3 regions of the Sphingomonas sp. BL2 genome follow, and region 2 is predicted to be linked to each of the others. Evidence: riboswitches for the same ligand, from Rfam matches in the RefSeq annotation. Region 2 holds a riboswitch; each other region holds the start of a gene.
What was found. A riboswitch is a leader RNA that binds a small molecule or an ion and turns the genes downstream of it on or off. The one in region 2 is predicted to bind cobalamin.
Positions count from the first base shown of each region.

Region 1 (6,723 bases), 1.2 Mb from region 2:
GCCTACTCGGACGAATGGAACTAAGCCGAAGCGCTCGCTGGTGCATGCTGAGCGGTGCAAAACTGACGTTGGTACCGAGGGCGATCACCGGTTTACTCCACGTCACTAGATACCCCTCCACGCTTGCCTCACCACATACGGAAGGGTAGCCGACGCCATCGGTAAAGGCGTGAGTGATCGAAATGCGGCGTTTGATGATCGGCTTCGTAGCCATTGCGGCCTTGGCGACGGCAGGAACGGCGCAGCCGGCAAGGCGGCAGGCACAGCGCACCGAACCGGGACCGAAGCCCGGCTTGGTTCGCGTCCGCATCGTCACGTCGGAGGGCCCGATCCTGCTGGCACTCGATGCACGTCACGCGCCAAAGACGACCGCGAATTTCCTCGCCTATGTCGATGACGGCCGGTTCGACGGCACCGATTTCTACCGCGCGAGCCGCCAGAAATCCGCGCCGAAGCTCGGCTTCATCCAGGCGGGCATCCGCACCGATGCACGGCGGATCCTGCCGCCGTTTCCGCTCGAGACCACAGCGATGACGGGTATCAAGCATCTCGACGCGACGATCTCGATGGCGCGGGGGATGACGCCGGCATCGGCGGGCGGGAATTTCTTCATCACGGTGGGGCCGGCGCCGGCGATGGACGCGCGCGCGGGGTATCCGGGCTATGCGGCGTTCGGGCATGTCGTCGCGGGGATGGACGTGGTGAAGCGCATCCTCGCCAAGCCGACCGGCGGCGGGATGGACGCGTTCAAGGACCAGATGATCCTGAAACGGGTCGCGCTGGTGAGTGCGCGGCGGCTGGACGGGGTGGCCAAGCCGACCGGACTGCCGCGGGCGTGGTTGATCGAAACTGGGCCGCAGCGGCGGAAGTGAGGGGTGGGGGCGGCTGCGCGTCGCTTCGAACGTTTGTCAGTTTGGTTAGTGGAGTGGCGTTTCCTTCGCATGCTTCTGGCGCAAAGGTGGTCGCCATCGACTTCTGCGCCGCCCCGGCGAAGGCCGGGGTCCAACTGGAAAGGTCAAAATGATGGCTGTTTGCCTTTTAGGTCAGCAGCCTCCCCCAATTGGGCCCCGGCCTCCGCCGGGGTGGTGTTGTGGAAACTGGTCCCCGCAGACCCTTAAATCAGTTGTCACAACCCTCTGTTCTCCCGCGAAGGCGGGAGCCCAGGGTCACGACTGCCAACGTTTGTGGCTCCTGGACCCCCGCCTTCGCGGGGGAACGAAACGGCTTAGGCAGTGAGGCTAAGCGCAACCGCCTCCGCGACCTTGATGCCGTCGACCGCGGCGGAAAGGATGCCCCCGGCATAGCCAGCGCCTTCGCCCGCCGGGAACAATCCCGCGGTGTTGAGACTGACGAAATCGTCGCCGCGCGTGATCCTCACCGGCGACGAGGTGCGCGTTTCGACCCCCGTGAGCACCGCGTCGGGATGATCGTAACCCGGAATCTCACGCCCAAACAGGGGCAAAGCCTCGCGCAACGCAGTCATCGCGAACTCCGGCAGGCACTCCGACAGGTCGGTCATGTGCACGCCCGGCTTGTACGACGGTATTACCGTTCCGAGTGCAGTCGACGCGCGCCCCGCGAGCAGATCGCCGATACGTTGCGCGGGTGCTTTGTAGTTCGAGCCACCTGCGACATAGGCCCGCGATTCCCAGTGGCGTTGCAGCTCGATCCCGGCGAGCGGATGGCCGGGATAGTCGCGCTCGGGGTCAATGCCGATGACGATGCCGGAGTTCGCGTTGCGTTCGTTGCGCGAATATTGGCTCATGCCGTTGGTGGCGACGCGGCCTTCCTCCGAAGTCGCGGCGACGACGGTGCCGCCTGGGCACATGCAGAAACTATACACCGTGCGGCCGTTCTTGCAGTGGTGCGACAGGCTGTACGCCGCGGCTCCGAGGTCGGGATGGCCCGCGCAAGGGCCGAACCGCGCTTCGTCGATCCAGGACTGCGGATGTTCGATGCGGACGCCGATCGAGAACGGCTTGGCCTCGACGTGGACGCCCTTGGCGTGAAGCATCTCGAACGTGTCGCGCGCGCTGTGGCCGACCGCGAAGACGACGTGGTTGGCTTCGAGATAGTCGCCGGTGCTCAGGTGGAGCCCGCGGAGTTGGCGCGCGCCCGCCTCCTCAACGATATCGAGGCCGTCGACGCGCGTCGAGAAGCGGTATTCGCCGCCGAGCGCCTCGATCGTCGCGCGCATGCTCTCGACCATCGTGACGAGGCGGAAGGTGCCGATGTGCGGGTGCGCTTCGGTGAGGATTTCGGGCGGCGCACCGGCTTTCACGAACTCCGTCAGGACCTTCCGGCCTAGATGGCGCGGGTCCTTGATCTGGCTCCAGAGCTTGCCGTCGGAGAAGGTGCCCGCGCCGCCCTCGCCGAACTGGACGTTCGATTCGGGGTTGAGGACGCTTTTGCGCCAGAGACCCCAGGTGTCCTTGGTGCGTTCGCGGACGACTTTTCCGCGGTCGAGAATGATCGGGCGGAACCCCATCTGCGCCAGGATGAGCCCGGCGAACAACCCGCAGGGGCCTGCGCCGACCACCACAGGGCGGGGGCCGGTGTAGCTCGCGCCGCCCTTGGTGACGAAGCGGTAGCCTGTGTCGGGGGTGCGCTGGACGTGGCGATCCTTGCGGAAGCGGGTTAGGACGATGTCCTCGTTCTTCAGCGTGACGTCGACCGAATAGACGAGCTGGATGTCCATCTTGTCGCGGGCATCGTGCGCGCGACGCGCCACGGTGTAACGGATCAGGTCGCGCGGGGTGACGCGCAGGCGATCACGGATCGCGGCGGGGAGCGCTTCATCGGCGTGGTTGAGCGGGAGCTTGAGGTCGGTGATGCGGAGCATGTCGGTCGCTCTAGCGCCGCACGGCGCGATCCGCCATCGGGTGCGGGAGAGGACATGATCATGCGGACCGACGACGAGCAGAATGCCAAGAGCGCCAAGCGGAAGGAGGTCCACGATAAGATCGTCGCGAGCAAGACGATCGAGAAGGGGCTGGTCATCGTCCACACCGGCAAGGGCAAGGGCAAGTCGACCGCCGCGTTCGGCATGGCGGTGCGGATGATCGGGCATGGCCGCAAGGTCGGCGTGGTGCAGTTCGTCAAGGGCGCGATGGCGACTGGCGAGAAGGTCATCTTCGACGCGTTCCCGGAGCTTTGCGAGTTCAAGCCGATGGGGGAGGGCTTCACCTGGGACACGCAGGATCGTGCGCGCGACATCGCCGTGGCGCGGGAGGCGTGGGACGAGGTCAAGCGGATGATCGCTGATCCGTCCTATGCGATGGTGGTGGCGGATGAGCTGAACATCGTCTTGCGGTATGAGTATCTGCCGGTGGACGAGGTGCTGGCGGTACTGGCGGGCAAGCCGGAGATGACGCATGTCGTGGTGACCGGGCGGAATGCGCCGGATGCGCTGATCGAGATGGCGGACCTGGTAACCGAGATGACGCAGGTGAAGCATCCGTTCCGGTCGGGGGTGAAGGCGCAGGCGGGCGTGGAGTTCTGACTTCTTGATCCTCCCCTTGCAGGGGAGGTGGCTGGCGCTTGCCAGACGGAGGGGTGTTGCGATCTCGATGGCGGGTCACCCCTCCGTCAGCCCAAACGGGCTGCCACCTCCCCTGTCAGGGGAGGATTAGAGGCTGCTTGTCTGCGGTCGATCGTACGCCTATCGCTTCTCGCGCGACAGGTTCCCCCAACGTTCGCGCGGAGGGGGATGAAAATGGGAACGGGAAACACCCGGCTGCCCCTGCAACTGTACGCGGCGAGCCATCGTGCCTCATGCCATTGGGATACTCCCGAGAAGGCGGTGCGGACGGCGTTGACCCGCGAGCCAGGAGACCTGCCCGTCGCGGTCGTCTTTCGTCCGGCCAGGGTGCGCCGAACGGACGGGGAACACCCCGAGCGACGACATCGCTTCGCGTCGCGCGGAGGCTGGAGGCGTGCGCCTTTTGCTCTTCGTGCGGTGCGGGACCGACTGTCCGAAGGGGTTCCTATGCCAAGTTCACATCATTCTAAGATCGTTCTGGAACGGACATGCTGAAGCCGGTCGAGGACGGCGTCGCGGTGGTCGCGTGCAATACGTGCCGCCATTCCACCGATGCCCGCGACGACGAGCACGGTCAGCGCGGCGGCGCGCGGCTGGTGAGCGCGCTGAAGACAGTGCAGGCGAGCGATGCCGCCTATGCCGACGTCGCGGTGCAGGAGATGCCGTGCCTGTTCGCGTGCCAGGACTTCTGCACGATCCACCTGCGCGCACCCGCCAAGGTCGGCTATGTGCTCGGCCGGTTCGAGCCCACCGAAGACGCCGCGCGCGCGATCCTGGATTACGCACGGCTCTACGGCGAGAGCGCATTCGGGCAGGTGCCGTTCAAGCAATGGCCGCAGGGCGTGAAGGGCCATTTCATCACCCGCACGCCGCCTGCCGGGTTCGTCGTGGAATGACCTTTTTTCCGACGGCCGGGGCATTTCTATCATCCTTGAGCGCGTTGCCGCAGCCGGACGAAGCTGCTCGATTGGCGGCAGTGGCGCGGCAGGGCGAACTGACCAAGCCGCCGGGCTCGCTCGGGCGGTTGGAAGAGATTGCCGTATTCATGGCCGGCTGGCAAGGCCATGAACGCCCGCAGCTCGATCGCGGCCGGGTGGTGATCTTCGCGGGTAATCACGGCATCGTCGATCGCGGCGTCAGTGCGTTTCCGGCCTCCGTCACCGCGCAGATGGTGGCCAATTTCGAACATGGCGGCGCGGCGATCAACGCGCTGTCGCGCGCGGCGGGGCTCGATCTCAGAGTCGTCCCGCTCGACCTCGACCGGCCGACGGTCGATTTCACGGTCGCCCCGGCGATGTCGGAGGAGGAATGCCTCGCGGCGATCAACGCGGGCGCCGCCGTCGTTGCGGACGCGCCCGATCTGATCGTGCTCGGCGAAATGGGGATCGGCAACTCGACCTCCGCCGCCGCGCTGTGCCTCGCCAGCTTCGATGGATCGGCACGCGACTGGGTCGGGCCCGGTACCGGAGTCGACGACGACGGCATGGCCCGCAAGATCGCGACCGTGGAGGCCGGGCTGGCGCTGCACCGGGACGCACTGAGCACGCCGTTCGAGACGCTACGCAGGCTTGGCGGTCGTGAACTTGCGGCGATCGCAGGCGCGGTCATCGCTGCGCGTCTCGCAGGCGTACCCGTCATGCTCGATGGCTTCATATGCTGTGCCGCGGTCGCGCCGATCGCCGCTGCGTGCCCGGATATCCTCGCACATTGTCTTGCCGGCCACGTGTCGGCCGAGCCGGGTCATGCGCGCCTGTTGCGAGCATTGGGGCTCGATCCTCTGCTGTCGCTAGGCATGCGGCTCGGCGAGGGAAGCGGCGCGGCGACTGCGGCCTTGCTCGTTCGCGCGGCGCTGGCGGCGCATGACGAGATGGCGACCTTTGCCGAGGCGGGGGTCTCAGTCGCGTGACCGGTTCGCACATGCTGTACCTGATGCGGCATGGTGCTCCCGTCCGCGAAGGCCTGTTGCTGGGGCGAACGGACGAACCGGTAACGGAGGCCGGCGTTGCGGCATGCGTCCAGCGATCCGCAGGGCTGGAGGTTGCCGCGATCGTCTCGTCCGACCTGAAGCGTACACGCGATTGCGCGACGGCGATCGGCAGCGCGCGGGGCATCGTCGGCGAGGCCGATCGACGGTGGCGTGAACTCGACTTTGGAGCGTGGGACGGAATGCGTCCCGCCGATATCGATCCGGCGGCCTTCGCGCGGTTCCAAGACGATCCGGACGCCGCCCCGCCGCCGGACGGTGAGCGATGGTCGTCGTTGCTGGACCGGGTCGGCAATGCCTTGGCGGTACTTCCGCCGGTGCCGACGTTGGTCGTCACGCACGGTGGCGCAATCCGGGCGGCGCTGGCGGACCTGTGCGGGTTCGATCGTCGCCAGACATGGGCGTTCGACCTGCCTTATGCCGCGCTTGTGTCGTTGCGGATCTGGCCCGGGTTGGATCGGACGGTGCAGATCGTCGGGCTGGCGACGTGAAGCAGTTGGTCATCGCGTTCGGTTTCCTGACGCGCCTGCCGATGCCGCGCGTCGAGGCCGGGGCGAACGACTTTGCCGCGGCGATCCGGTGCTATCCGCTCGTGGGGCTGGCCCTCGGTGCGTTGGTCGCCGCGGCGGGCTGGGTAGGCGCGCTGGTCGACCCCTGGACCGGCGCGTGCGCCGCATTGCTGACGTGGATCGCCGTCACGGGCGCATTGCACCTCGACGGGCTGGCCGATCTCGCTGACGGACTGGGCGCAGCGCATGGCGATCGGACGCGGTTGCTCGCGGTGATGGCCGATCCGCATATCGGCAGCTTCGGCGTCGTCGCGATTGTCGCCCAGATGATCGCCAAGCTGGTTTTGCTGCACGCGGTCGGGCTGACGGCGTGGTGGCTGGTCATCCTGGTACCGTTTGCTGCGAGGATGGGGCCGCTGGCCTGGGCAGTGCTGTTGCCGCCGTTGCGGGCGGGCGGATTGGGCGCCGCGGTCGCCGGCGCAGTCCGATTGCGCGACCTGATCGGCTGGGCGCTCCTCCTGGCGCTAGCTGCCGTCGCGGCTCCCGCGATGTTGGCGGTTCCGCTCCTGATACTGGCCGTCGCGGCATGGTTGCGGCGTAAATTGGGAGGTATCACCGGAGACGCGCACGGGGCGGGGATCGAGCTCGTCGAGACCGGCGTCCTGCTCGCTTTTGCGATCGCCGGTGCG
Region 1 covers NZ_CM155261.1:3,380,205-3,386,927, reverse strand. Annotated here, with positions in the region: gene AC1ME3_RS15670 (peptidylprolyl isomerase) at 183-872, shown strand; gene AC1ME3_RS15665 (NAD(P)/FAD-dependent oxidoreductase) at 1,226-2,842, opposite strand; gene cobO (cob(I)yrinic acid a,c-diamide adenosyltransferase) at 2,897-3,502, shown strand; cobalamin riboswitch at 3,664-3,857, shown strand; gene AC1ME3_RS15655 (DUF1636 domain-containing protein) at 4,030-4,437, shown strand; gene cobT (nicotinate-nucleotide--dimethylbenzimidazole phosphoribosyltransferase) at 4,434-5,447, shown strand; gene AC1ME3_RS15645 (histidine phosphatase family protein) at 5,459-6,016, shown strand; gene cobS (adenosylcobinamide-GDP ribazoletransferase) at 6,013-6,723, shown strand, end outside.
Region 1: another riboswitch for cobalamin. It lies ahead of AC1ME3_RS15655 (DUF1636 domain-containing protein); the one in region 2 lies ahead of AC1ME3_RS02710 (TonB-dependent receptor plug domain-containing protein).

Region 2 (6,723 bases):
CTCGCCTTCGTGTTGATTTCGTCCGGTGGCGCGGTCGCGCAGACGACCGTCGCGCCTGGCGACCAGCCGGCTGACATCGTCGTCACCGGGCGCGGGCTAGCCGATGCGCCCGGCGATCGTGCGTACGACGTCGTCACGATCGATCGCGCACGGATCCAGGCGAACGCGAGCAATCGGCTGGAGAGCGTGCTGGCCGACGTCGCGGGGCTCCAGCAGTTCCGCCGGTCGGATTCGCGCAGTGCCAACCCGACTAGCCAAGGCATTTCGCTGCGCGGGATCGGCGGCAATGCGTCGAGCCGCGCGCTGCTGATCTTCGACGGTGTGCCGCAGGCGGATCCGTTCGGCGGCTGGGTCGCGTTCCCTGCCTATGCGACGGGGCGGCTCGGGCGCATCCGTGTGACGCGCGGCGGCGGTAGCGGGTATCAGGGGCCGGGTGCGCTGGCCGGGACGGTCGAGCTCGAGAGTGCGACGCCGGACCGGGCGGCGCCTTTCCAGGGCAGTGTCGCGTATGGCAGCCGGGATTCGGTCGATGCTCAGGGGTCGGCTGCACTGGTGCGCGGGTCGGGGTTTGCGACCCTGTCCGGCGCTTACGCGCGGGGGGATGGCTTCACCCCGACCGTCGAGGAGAGCCGGGGGATCGTCGATCGCGCCGCGCCGTACGAGCAGGCGTCGGGGGCGTTGCGGACCGTGGTCGGGATCGGTGCGAAGACCGAATTACAGATGAATGCGAGCGCGTTCACCGATCGGCGCGACCGGGGCAGCGACTTCACCGACAACAAGAGCGAAGGCGCGGATGCGAGCGTCCGGCTCGTCGGGCGCGGGCGCTGGGGCTATTCAGCGCTGGCATATCTGCAGACCCGGGCGTTCGCGAGCAGCTTCAACAGCATCAGTGCCGCGCGGACGACCGCGATCCAATCGTTGAATCAGTATAATACGCCCGCGACCGGGCTTGGCGGACGGATCGAGATCGCGCCGCCGCTGGGCGAGAGCATTACGCTCCGTCTGGGCGCGGATGTTCGCGATGTCAGCGGCAAGACGCAGGAGCTGTACACGTTCGTCAACGCAGCGCCGACGCGGCGGCGCGAGGCCGGCGGGCGCACGACGACGACGGGTGTGTTCGCGGATGGGAGTCTTCTCGCGGGCGACTTCACGTTCAGCCTGGGTGGCCGGGTCGACTGGTGGTCGATCGACGGTGGCTATCTGTCCGAACGGCCGCTGGCGGGCGGCGCTGCGTTGACCAATCTGCGCTATGCCGATCGCGATGGCAGCGAGACGACCGGCCGGGCGGGCGTAGCGTATCAGCCGGTCGAGGCGATCACGTTGCGCGCGGCCGGGTATCGCGGGTGGCGCCTGCCGACGCTCAACGAGCTGTATCGGCCATTCCGCGTCGGCAACGATGCGACCGCGGCGAACGCACTGCTGTCGCCGGAGCGGCTGACCGGGGTCGAGGGCGGGGTGACGCTGACGCCTGCGCCGGGCGTGAGCATTGCCGCGACCTATTTCTACAACCGGCTGAAGGATGCGGTGGCGAACGTCACGACGACCAATCCGCCGCAGGTGTTGCCGGGTGTCACCACCTACCGTGTTCGCCAGAACCTCGACGCGATCCGCGCGCATGGGTTCGAGCTGGATGCGGCGTATCGACCCGGTCCGATTGGCGTGCAGGCGTCGTGGTCGCATACGAATTCGACGGTCGAGGGTTCGGGGATCACGGCTGCGCTGGACGGCTTGCGACCGGCGCAGACCCCGCGCGATCAGGTATCGGGGACGGTCGACTGGCGGCGCGACGCGGCGGCGCTGTCGCTGACGGTGCGGCATATCGGCCAGCAGTTCGATGACGACCAGAATACGCGGGTGCTCGATCCGGCGACCACGCTGGATGCGTATGCGGCGCTGCCGATCCTGCGATCGCTGGTGGCTGAACTGCGCGGAGAGAATCTGTTCAATGAGCGCGTCGAGGCAGGGATCAGCGGCGCGAACATTGTCGAGCGCGCCATGCCGAGGACGATCTGGGTCGGGCTGCGATACGGGCTTCGGTAAGAGTCAATCCGCCCGCAGCCAGGGAAAGAAAGACAGCATGTTTCCCCGCGAAGGCGGGGACCCAGACTGGGCTCCCGCCTTCGCGGGAGAACAAGGAAGGGAAAGCGACGTCCCGACTAACACGCCACCTCCCCGGCGGAGGCCGGGGCCTAGTTGGCGAGGTCGCAGTAACGACGGACCACGCGCAGTTAGCGACGTTTCCCAACTGGGCCCCGGCCTCCGCCGGGGAGGTGCGATGGGCTGTGCCAACCCTACCTCAGCGCGCGCTATCGCGGGTCGATGCTCCTTATCCCCCGCGTTGACCCGTGTCTGGCGCACGACTAATGCCACCCCCGTGAAGGGTTCCCGGCAACGGGATCAAAAGGGAAGTCGGTGCGCGGCCGGGTCGTCACGATCCAAATCCGCAAGACCGGCGCTGTACCCGCAACTGTGACCGGATAGCGGCCACCCCTAATATGCCACTGGGTCTCGACCTGGGAAGGCGGGGTGGGCGCGGCGACCCGGAAGCCAGGAGACCTGCCCCTCACGGTCGATCCACTGCGCGGGCGGGTGTCCGGCGCGGACGAGTGCTCCGGTCTTGCCGGGTTTCCTCGAGCGAGAGACGTCTGGCCGCCCGGCGAATGGTCGCTGGCGGTTCTGGTTAGGACGCAGCCGATGACGAAATTCTTCCTTCTCCTGAGTGCCGCGGCGATCGCATCGCCCGCCTATGCGCAGGACATTCCCGACGCCGACGCCCCCGAAATCGTCGTCACCGCGACCCGCGCGGCGCAACCGCTGAGCGAGATCGGCCAAGCCGTGACCGTGATCGACCGCGCCGAGATTGAGCGCCGCCAGACCACCATCGTCTCCGACCTGCTCGCGACCACGCCCGGCGTCACTGTCACGCGCAACGGCACAGTCGGCGCACTGACCAGCGTCCGCATCCGCGGTGCCGAGGCGGACCAAACGCTCGTCGTGATCGACGGCGTGCGCGTCAACGATCCGTCGTCGACCGGCGGCGGATTCAACTTCGGCAACCTCCTGTCGAGCTCGGTCGAGCGGATCGAAATCTTGCGCGGCCCGAACTCTGTGCCGTGGGGCAGCCAGGCGATCGGCGGCGTCGTCAACATCATCACCGCCGCGCCGACCGAAGGCGTGCAGGCGCGCGCCAACGCCGAATATGGCTATGCCGACAGCGTGTTCGCGAGCGCGGGCGTGTCGGGCAAGTCGGGGCCGGTGTCCGGATCGCTGACCGGCGGATATCTGCGCACCGATGGCATCTCGTCCGCGGCCAGCGGCACCGAGCGCGACGGCTATCGCCAATATGGCACGACCGGGCGGGTCGGCGTCGAGTTCGCGCCGGGCATCGGCCTCGACCTGCGCGGCTATTTTGCCGACAGCAAGGTCGACATCGACGACGGTTTCGACCCGAAGACGTTCGTGGTCGCGGACAGCCTTGCCTACGGCACCACGCAGGAGCTGTACGGCTATGCTGGCCTACATGCGAACCTCGCCGATGGCCGGTTCAACAACCGCGTGGCGTTCACGATCGCCGATATCAACCGCGACAATTACTCGCAGCCCGGCGGGGATGTGACGTTTCTCGGCCGCGGCCGCAGCGAACGCTACGAGTATCAGGGCGACTTCCGTCCGCTCGACCAGATGCGCGTCGTCGCCGGCGTCGAGCGCGAGAACAGCCGCTTTAACGACGGCTTCACCTTCGCGCATACCGGCATCACCAGCGTCTACGGTCAGCTGATCGTCAAGCCGCTCTCCATCCTCACGATCACGGGCGGCGTCCGCAACGACGACCATGACGATTTCGGCAGCCACACGACGTTTGGCGCGAACGCTGCACTGGCGTTGCGCACCGGCACCACCGTCCGCGCGAGCTATGGCGAGGGCTTCAAGGCACCGACCTTGTACCAGCTCTTCTCCGAATACGGGAACCGTGGCCTCGCTCCAGAGACCGCGCGCAATTTCGATATCGGCGTCGAACAGGCGTTCCTCGGCAACCGGGTCCGCACAGGCGTCACCTATTTCAATCGCCGCACGCGCAACCAGATCGACTTCCGCGATTGCAGCCCGACCGAGCTGGAGACGCCCAATTCGATCTGCGCCAAGCGCCCGTTCGGCGTCTACGACAACGTCGCGCGGGCCGAAGCGGACGGCGTCGAATTCACGCTCGCGCTGCGCCCGGTCGACGCGCTGACGCTGACCGCAAACTACAGCTATATCGATACGGAGAACCGCTCTATCGGGGACAATTTCGGCAATGATCTCGCGCGCCGCCCCAAGCAGACCGCGAGCGTCGACGCCGATTACCGGTTCGCGTTCGGCCTCTCCGTTGGCGGCACCGTGACGATGGTCGGCGACAGCTTCGACGAGGCGAGCAATACCACGCGTCTCGACGGCTATGCGCTGGCCGGCGTGCGTGCGGAACTGCCGATCGGGGAGCGGTTCGCGGTCTATGGCCGCATCGATAACCTGACCGACTCGCGGTACGAGACGATTGCGGGCTACGGCAATTACGGCCGCGCGGCCTATGGCGGCGTGCGGTTGCGGCTGAAGTGAGGCGTGGGGCGATCCTCCTCGCGCTCCTGCTCGGGGGCTGCGCAAAACCCCCTGGCGCGGGAGTAGGCGGGGGGATCGTCTCGACCAATCCGTGCGTGGATTCGGTGCTGGTCCGCATCCTGCCGCCTGCACGGATCGCCGCGATCAGCCATTATTCGCAGGATCCCTCCGCGACCTCGATCTCGATCGCCGTCGCGCGCAGGTTTCGCGGGATCGCCGGGACCGCGGAGGAGGTGATCGCGCTCCACCCCGATCTGGTCATCGCCAGCACCTACACGCCGCCCGCGACGCAGGCGGCGTACGCGCGCGCCGGTTTGAAGACGTTGCTGGTCGGCATCCCCGACTCGATCGCGGAGAGCCAGGCGCAGGTCACGCAGATCGCCCAAGCGGTCGGTGCGCCCGTGGGCGGAGCGCGGATCAACGCGGAAATCGACCGGGCGGTGACGCGCTGGAGCCGCGAGGACGGCGCTTCGCCGAGCGCGTTGCTCTATATCAGCGGCGATCTCGCGACCGGGGGGAGCACGTTGCTGAACGACATGATGACGCGCGTCGGCTTCCGCAACGCCGCCGCGAGCTACGGCCTGACGCACACCGGCACGCTATCCGCCGAGACGATCGTGACGCAGCCGCCCGCCGTCGTGATGGCCCCTGAACGCGCCAGCCGTGGCACGACACTGCGCCGCCGCCTGCTGCCGAACACGCCGCAAGCCGTCTTCCCGCGCGTCCTGATCAATTGCGGCGGGCCTACCATCGCGCCTGCGCTCGAACGCCTCGCCGCGATCCGGGCGGGGCTGTGATGCGACACGCATACGACAACCACCCCGGCGGAGGCCGGGGCCCAATTGGAGTAGCCGAGGTAACGGAGTGCTGCGCGCCGTCACGACCGTCCCCCAATTGGGCCCCGGCCTGCGCCGGGGTGGTGGCGGTGGTTGGTATGGGCGAGGAGGCGCTCTTATGACACGCACGCCTAAACTCCTCGCGCTCGGCCTGCTCGTAGTCTTTCTGTTCGTCCTGTCGCTGGGTTGCGGGAAAGTATGGGTGCCGCTCGACGCCTGGTTCTCGATCGACCCGCGCTGGTGGATCATCATCGAGCTCCGCCTGCCGCGCGCAGTGCTCGGGCTCGCGCTCGGCGCAACGCTCGGCCTGTCGGGGGCGGTGCTGCAAGGCTATCTCCGCAACCCACTCGCCGACCCGGCAGTCGTTGGCGTATCATCGGTCGCGGCGCTCGCAGCGGTTGCGGCGATCGTGTTTGGGCTCGGCTCCGGCCCCGCGATCTTCGCCGCCGCGATGCTCGGCGCAGGCGGCGCGGTCGCATTGCTCGCCGCGCTGACGTGGCGGTCGCCGAGCGCGATCACCTTCATTCTCGCGGGCACGGTGCTGTCGAGCCTCGCCGGCGCGCTGACCGCGTTCCTGATCTCGATCGCGCCGAACCCCTATGCGGTCGCCGAAGTGATCGACTGGATCATGGGCGCGCTGACCGATCGCGGCTGGGATGACGTGACGCTCGCGCTGCCGCCAATGGCGGTCGGTGCGGTGCTGCTGTTGCTCACTGGCCGCTCGCTCGATGCATTGGCGCTGGGCGAGGCGGCGGCGCGGTCGCTCGGGACACGCATGGGCCGTGTTCGGTTGCTGGTCGTGCTCGGCACCGGCCTCGTCGTCGGTGCAGGGGTCGCAGTTACCGGCGTGATCGGGTTTGTCGGGCTGGTCGTACCGCACCTCCTGCGGCCGATCTTCGGCCACCGCCCGAGCGCCTTGCTACTCCCCTCCGCGCTCGGTGGAGCGGCGCTCGTGCTCGCTGCCGACAGCCTCGTCCGTCTTGCCCCCGGTGCTGGTGAAATCCGGCTCGGCGTCGCGATGGCGATGATCGGCGCGCCGTTCTTCCTCGGATTGCTGGTCAGGGAAAGAGGTCGCGCATGGATCTGATCATCGACGCACTGGGCGTGAAGCTCGGCAAGCGCGCTGTTCTTAGCGACGTCTCTGCACATCTCCGCCCCGGCCGCGTCACCGCGATCCTCGGCCCCAATGGCGCCGGCAAGAGCACGCTCATCAAGGCGGCCGCCGCGCTCGTCGATCGCAGCACCGGCAGCGTCCGCCTCGATGCGCAGGACGTCGCCAGTATGGACCCGCGCG
Region 2 covers NZ_CM155261.1:605,356-612,078, reverse strand. Annotated here, with positions in the region: gene AC1ME3_RS02715 (TonB-dependent receptor) at 1-2,040, shown strand, start outside; cobalamin riboswitch at 2,363-2,578, shown strand; gene AC1ME3_RS02710 (TonB-dependent receptor plug domain-containing protein) at 2,695-4,593, shown strand; gene AC1ME3_RS02705 (ABC transporter substrate-binding protein) at 4,590-5,390, shown strand; gene AC1ME3_RS02700 (FecCD family ABC transporter permease) at 5,548-6,516, shown strand; gene AC1ME3_RS02695 (ABC transporter ATP-binding protein) at 6,507-6,723, shown strand, end outside.

Region 3 (6,723 bases), 970 kb from region 2:
GTGGCCTTTTCAGGCATTTCGCCCGCTTTTGGTAGAACATGACCGGACGCGATCACGATTTCGATCGCCGGCCAGCGTTCGGCGACATGCCGTGCTAACGCAAAGCCGTTGGTGTCGCCGGGCATGTCGACGTCAGAGAACAGCAGTACGATGCTTTCCCAATTGTTGGCTAAGACCCGCTTCGCCTCGTCGCCATCCATGGCCTCGTAAAAGCGGAATCCGGCGTCTTCGAGGATAGCAGTCGTATCCATCATGATGAGCGGATCATCATCGACAACGAGCGCGTAAGGTACGGTTGAAAGGGTCATGGAGCTCTAACCCGCCCGCCATGGGCCGAGTTGCGGCCCGCGAGGATTTTACGCTCGTTTTCTTGGAATGCGACCGCGGCATGGCCGTATTTGCGGGCCATGCCGGCGTCGTTTGCAGGCTGTTAACCCAGTAGTCTTGTCGCAATAGCCATCTTAGCCTACTGACATTAAAGAGCTAAAAACGCGTAGCGTCCAACGACATAAGGCCCGTTGAGCGCGCGAACGGAGTGACGTTTGCGAGATATCCAGGAAGAAGCGCGGATCGTACGCGAACTGACGCGCGGCGATAGCGGGTCCGACCCTTTTGCCTCGGCTGTCCGCGCGACGCGCATGCCGATGATCATCACCGACCCCCGGTTGCCTGACAATCCCATTGTGTTTGTGAACGACGCCTTTGGGAAGCTGACCGGATATGCCCGCAGCGAGATCATGGGTCGCAACTGCCGGTTTCTGCAGGGACCGAACACGGACATGGCCGACGTCTGCCGCGTTCGAGACGCGATACGTGCGCGGGAGTCGATCGAACTCGACCTGCTGAACTACAAGAAGGACGGCACGCATTTCTGGAACCGGTTGCTGGTTTCGCCTGTGTTTAACGACGACGGGGTGCTGCTCTATTTCTTCGCCTCGCAGTACGACGTCACTCTTGAGCGCGAACGCCTCGTCAATCTTCAGCTCGATCGCGATGCCCTCGAAGCAGAGGTAGAGCGCCGCATTGCCGAGCTTCAGGAGAGCGAGCAACGGCTTCAGTTTGCTCTTGATGCCGGCCGTCTCGGGTCCTGGAGCATCAATCTCGATACGTACAGGCTGACGGCATCTGCCGAATGCAAGAGGATATGCGGTCGTGCCCCGACCGATCCTCTGACCCTCGACGAACTGCGGGAGTCGATCCATCCGGAAGACCGGCAGATGCAGGTCGATGGCATAGAGCGCGCCGTACGCGACCGATCGCTGCTGGATATCGAGTACCGCTTGCGGACGCCGGCAGGCGAGGAACGTTGGGTACAGATCCGGGGGCAGGCCAGCTACCGCGCCGATGGCACACCATTGGCAATCGTCGGGACAACCCAGGATGTGACTGCGCGGAGACGCGCTGAGGAGCATCGGACCCTTTTGGCTAATGAGCTAAGCCACCGGGTGAAGAACACGCTCGCGTCCTTGCAGGCGATCGTCTCGCAAACGATGCGCCGGGCGACCTCTGTGCAGGAGGCCGGCACGACGCTGGAAGCACGCATACATGCGATGTCGGCCGCGAATGACTTGCTGATCAGTGGCAGGTTCGAAAGCACATCTCTGCGTGCGCTGGTCGAGCGTACCCTTACCCCCTTTGGGGTGGAAGACGGGCAGAGGTTTAAGCTTTCCGGCGAGGACCTTCAGCTCCCGCCCCGCCTCGTCGTCGCCTTCGCCCTTGCCCTCCATGAGCTTGCAACCAACGCCGCAAAATACGGCGCGCTATCGACCGCCGAGGGCGTGATTGATCTGAGCTGGAAGGTCATGGACGGCTGGCAGCCACATGATCTCCACCTCACCTGGATTGAGTCAGGAGGCCCACCGGTTGAACCGCCAACGAGGACCAGCTTTGGCACACAGCTCATTCAGCGTGTTTTGGCGCACGAAACCGGTGGAACGGCTAAAATCTCATACCTTTCTGGCGGCGTCGTGTTCGAAGCCGTCGCACCGTTGGTCGACAGCGCCGACAACGACAATGACAACGAAAACGACAACGAGCAGCGTAATAGAGCCGAAGAAAGGAACTAAGGGGCTGGCCTCTCACAAAGCACCAAGACAGTGTGTTCGGCTTGACGTTATAGCCCCTATCCGTTTTGCCCCTGGTAGGGGAACAACGGTCCATCCCCACAGGGTAGCGCGGGAACATTGAACCGGTACCGCAATAAAAATGATCGCCAGCTTCATTCGCGGCTGGCGATCATCTGGCACTGCCTAGAAATTCACCCGGGCACCCAGGCGCAAGGTGCGTGGTTCAACTACCCGGCTCAACCGATCATCTGTCGGTCCCGCGGTATCGAACGATGGAATATAAGATTCATAGAAATAGGCGATGTCCTTGTCGCGGCTGTCGAGGACGTTGAGCACCTCGCCGTACACCTCGAACCGTCCGATCTTGCGAGCCGCCCGGACGTTGACGACGGTGCTTCCTGAATCTCGGACGCTGTTGTCTTCGATCAACGGATAGGGCCCGAGATGGCGGACGCGAACACTTGCTTCCCACGGATCAAGCACCAGCGCGATCCCGGCGGATGCGGCGTTCTCGAAGGCGTTGGGAATGCGGTCGCCATTGTCGTAGCGCGATCGGCTTGCCGTATAGTTGCCGTCGATCGCAAGCCACGGCCTTGGCCGCCAGAACGCCACCAGTTCATAGCCACGACGCTCGCTGGCACCGGTCGGTTCGACCGCGTTGGAATCTCCGACGAAGCGCAGTTCGCTGTCGACGTCGAGCCACCAATAGGTTGCGGTCAGCGTGATGCCCGGCAACTGCCACCGGGCGCCGACTTCACGGCCGTTGCCGCGAACCAGCACGGGCACCGGCGTTTCGACATTCACCGCGCCGCGCACGTCGTTGGAGTGGAAGCCTCGGCCCCAGTTACCGTAGAACTCCAGCCGATCGGTTGGCGAGTACGCGATCGACGCCTTGGGCGACAGGATCGTGTCGTCACCGCTACCCTCGCCGGCCACTACCGCTGCCTGATCCCGGGCGCGAACGACATAGTGGTAATAGTCGCCGCGGACCCCACCGATCAGGCGGAGACCCGTAACCGGCGTCCACGTCGCTTCGCCGTACAATGCCGCCGACGCTTCCTCGACATGATAGCGACCGAGCGACGACAGGAAGGATCGCGAGCTGGTGCGATATACACCGACGCTACCGATATGGTCGTAGCGCTCTTCGCTACCGAGCGAGACGGCGAGGGTCGGTGCAAGCGTCCAGTGCTTTTCGCCCCTTGCGCCGAAGATCCAGCGTTTGTCGAACTGGCGGATCTGCGCACTGGTCCCGTCCGGATCGGTGTAGGTCGGGTTCGAATACATCGACCAGTCGTAGAACTGACCATACACATTGGCGTGCCAGTCGGGCTGGCGGACCGCGACGTTGCCGACGAGGCGTGTCGTTTCGCCGCGTGCCGTCGGATCGGGTGAGCAGAACACGTTCTTGCAGAGCGCGGTACCGATTATGCGCTCGGGAATCTGTTCGGTCGGACGCCAGGTCGCGCGGTAGGCGTTGAGCGAGGCTTCGATCTGGCCTGCGCCAGCTGGAGCGGTATACTTCGCGAAGCCAGATGCGTGTCGCAGATGCTCAGGCTCCTCCCATGGTCCGTCGTAGACCTTGGTCTGTGCGACGAGCGTCAGCTTCCCCGCACCAATCCCATCAATCGTCCCGCCCGCGGCGATCCGACCATAGCCATAAGAGCCGCCCTCGACCGAAAGCCACGGCCGGGCAAAGCTGTCGATCGTGGTCATGTACGCCGCTCCCGCCAGTGCGAAGTCGCCGCCATCAGCACGGTATGGCCCTTTACGAAAATCCTCGCGCGCCACGATCTCCGGGATCAGTCCGTTGAGATCGAGATAGCCCTGGCCATGACCGTGGGTGCGCAGGTTCATCTGCACCCCGTCAATATAGGTCGTGAAGTCCGACCCGTGATCGAGATTGAAGCCCCGCAGAAAATACTGGTTGGCCTTGCCGCTTCCCGAATGCTGCGCGGCAACCATGCCGGGGATCGCTTCTAGCAATTCAGCGACGCGCAGCAGCGGGCGAACCAGAAGGTCGGCACCGGCGACGGTGCCCTCACTCGCTGCATGCGCAACACCGATCTTTGCTTCGCCTCGGCCGAACACGACAATGTCGTTCGGTACCTGCGTAGGCACAGCCTCGGTGCCTTGCACCTGAGCCCATGCGGGTGTGGTGCTACATACTGAAGCGATAGCCACGCATTCGAGCCATTTTGTTCGTAATCTTAGAGTCTTCATGTCCGTCCCCCGTGCGCCAAGCGACTTCGGACGGGGGCGTCCGCTGTGAACGGTCGGCACGCGTCGGCAGGCGGACGCAAGCGCCCGCGACACGAACCGATGCGACCCCCGCCGCTCGTTCGTCGCTCAGACGGAAGAACCGTGCCCCGACCATCCCCTGGACCAAAGCAAGAGCGACCAGACGCTGGCAGGTCTCCTGGCTCACGGGTCGTCGCTCGACATACGGCCTTCCCGGATCTCGGCCGTTACGGCGTTGGTCCAGTGGCTGCACCCTCCAGAAGAGGACGCGATGTACGTCTCGCTCGCCGCTTACAGTTGCAGGGACAGCCTCGGCTTCGAGAGAGCGTCTCCCACACCGTGTTCCCTATTAAGTCCCTCTCGGGACACCAACGCGATCTTTGTCGGGTCGGAGACACTTCTCCGGCCTGACGGACAATGCGTACCGAGGAAGGTTTCGATCGGCAAGACAGCCTCGGCCTTCTCTGATCCCGTCCGTTTGCAGGGAAGATCGACACGGCAATGACAGGACTGCCTGCCTGCGCTACCCGCGTTCGGTGTTCGCCGTTCGTCGCCTCCTAGCGCAACGCTACTTCGCTGTGCTCGTGTGCGCGGCAGCGTTGTTACTCAAGTTGCTCGTACCGTCCGGGTACATGATCGGCAGCGAGCATGGCCGGATCACAATCGAGCTATGTTCCGGCGTCGCCCCTCGAGCCGTGACGATGGCGATGCCGGAGATACACGGCGACATGCCCGATCATGGCAAGTCGCAGGATCACGGCAAGGCTGAAATGCTGTGCGCGTTTGCGGGCCTGTCAGCAGCATCGCTCGGTGCGATCGATCCTATTCAGTTCGTCATCCTGATCGCCTTCGTCATGGCGGTCGGGCTTTCGTCGACCGTGCTGCCGGCGATCACTCGCCGCAGCTATCTTCGGCCTCCGCTTCGAGGTCCACCGGCCCTCCTTTGACCAACTGATCGCGTGCTCCTTCAGGGGCAACCACGTCCACGGCCCGCGTGCTTTCGCGGGGCCGGTCAAAGGCCTATTCATGATCCGATCCCACTTGTTGGCGGGGGCATGCCTGCCCTGCCTCCTGCTCGCAGTACCAGCATTTGCTCAGGATCTGGCGGCATCCCCCACGAAGGCCGACGCAACAGCGACCAACGCGCTGAGCGTTGGACCAGCGCAAACCGGCGACATCATCGTTACTGCGTTGAAACGCCCGCAAGCGCTCCAAGACGTGCCCGCAAGCGTCACCATCCTGTCCGCTGACCTGCTTCGCCACCTCAATGCGCAGGACTTCTCACGTGTCGCGGACTCCGTGCCGGGCCTGGCCTTCGCGACCACTGGGCCCGGCAACTCGCAGTACATCATACGCGGGATCGGCGGGGTCGGGTTCGTCCAGTCGCCGACCACAGGCGTCTATCTCGACGAGACCCCGCTTCAGACCCGCGCGCTCCGCGGCTTTTCACAACCTGACCCGCAGCTGTTCGACGTCGCTCGGGTCGAAGTGCTGCGCGGACCGCAAGGCGTGCTGTTCGGTTCGTCATCGATGGGCGGCCTTGTCCGCATCGTGACGAACCAGCCGGATGCTACCAAGATCGCCGCACTGGGTCAGGCGAGCGTCTCGACCGTAACCGATGGCGGTACGAGCTGGGACGCCAAGGCGATGCTCAATCTGCCGATCGTCGCCGATACGCTGGCACTGCGCATATCGGGCGGGTTTGCCCGGCAGGGCGGCTGGATCGACGATCTCCGACCCACTACCGGCGACCTGACCGAGAACGCCGGAACGTCGGCGGTCCGCAAGGACGTCAACTGGACGCGTACCGGCACGGTTCGCGCTGCGCTTCGCTGGAATGCCACGCCGAGCCTGACGATCACGCCGTCGCTGATGTGGCAGGACGCGTACAGCAATGTGGACCGCCCCCATAGCGACGTGACCTTTGGTAAGCGCGCGCGGCTCAAGGCGCGGTATGCGGACACGTACGCCAAGGATCGGTTCGTGATCGGCTCGCTTCTGATCGAGAACCGGTTCGATGCGCTCGGTGGTTTCACCGTATCGTCCAATTCATCCTGGCTCGACCGGCGCAACCGGCTGTCGTTCGACGTCACCGCGTTCGATTCTCCGATCGTCGAGGACATCGTCGGACCGGGTCCAGGCGGCAAGCTGTTCCCAACGCCGCTCAAGGATTTCGGCCGCACGAAGCAGTTCACGCAGGAGGTGCGTGCGGTGTCCGATGGCCCGGGGCGGCTGCAATATGTGTTCGGCGCGCTCTACCGCGATCTTCATCAGGACTCTGGCCGTACGATCACCGTCGCTGACCTGTTCGGCGTCACCGCGCCGCTGCCGCTCGGTACCAGCAGCCCGGCGGTCATCCAGGACACGACGGTGCGCTTCCGTGAGAGCGAGATCGCGGCGTTCGGCGAGCTGACCT
Region 3 covers NZ_CM155261.1:3,661,635-3,668,357, forward strand. Annotated here, with positions in the region: gene AC1ME3_RS16810 (response regulator) at 1-308, opposite strand, end outside; gene AC1ME3_RS16815 (PAS domain-containing protein) at 543-2,066, shown strand; gene AC1ME3_RS16820 (TonB-dependent receptor) at 2,250-4,289, opposite strand; cobalamin riboswitch at 4,459-4,695, opposite strand; gene AC1ME3_RS16825 (DUF2946 family protein) at 4,844-5,254, shown strand; gene AC1ME3_RS16830 (TonB-dependent receptor) at 5,334-6,723, shown strand, end outside.
Region 3: another riboswitch for cobalamin. It lies ahead of AC1ME3_RS16820 (TonB-dependent receptor); the one in region 2 lies ahead of AC1ME3_RS02710 (TonB-dependent receptor plug domain-containing protein).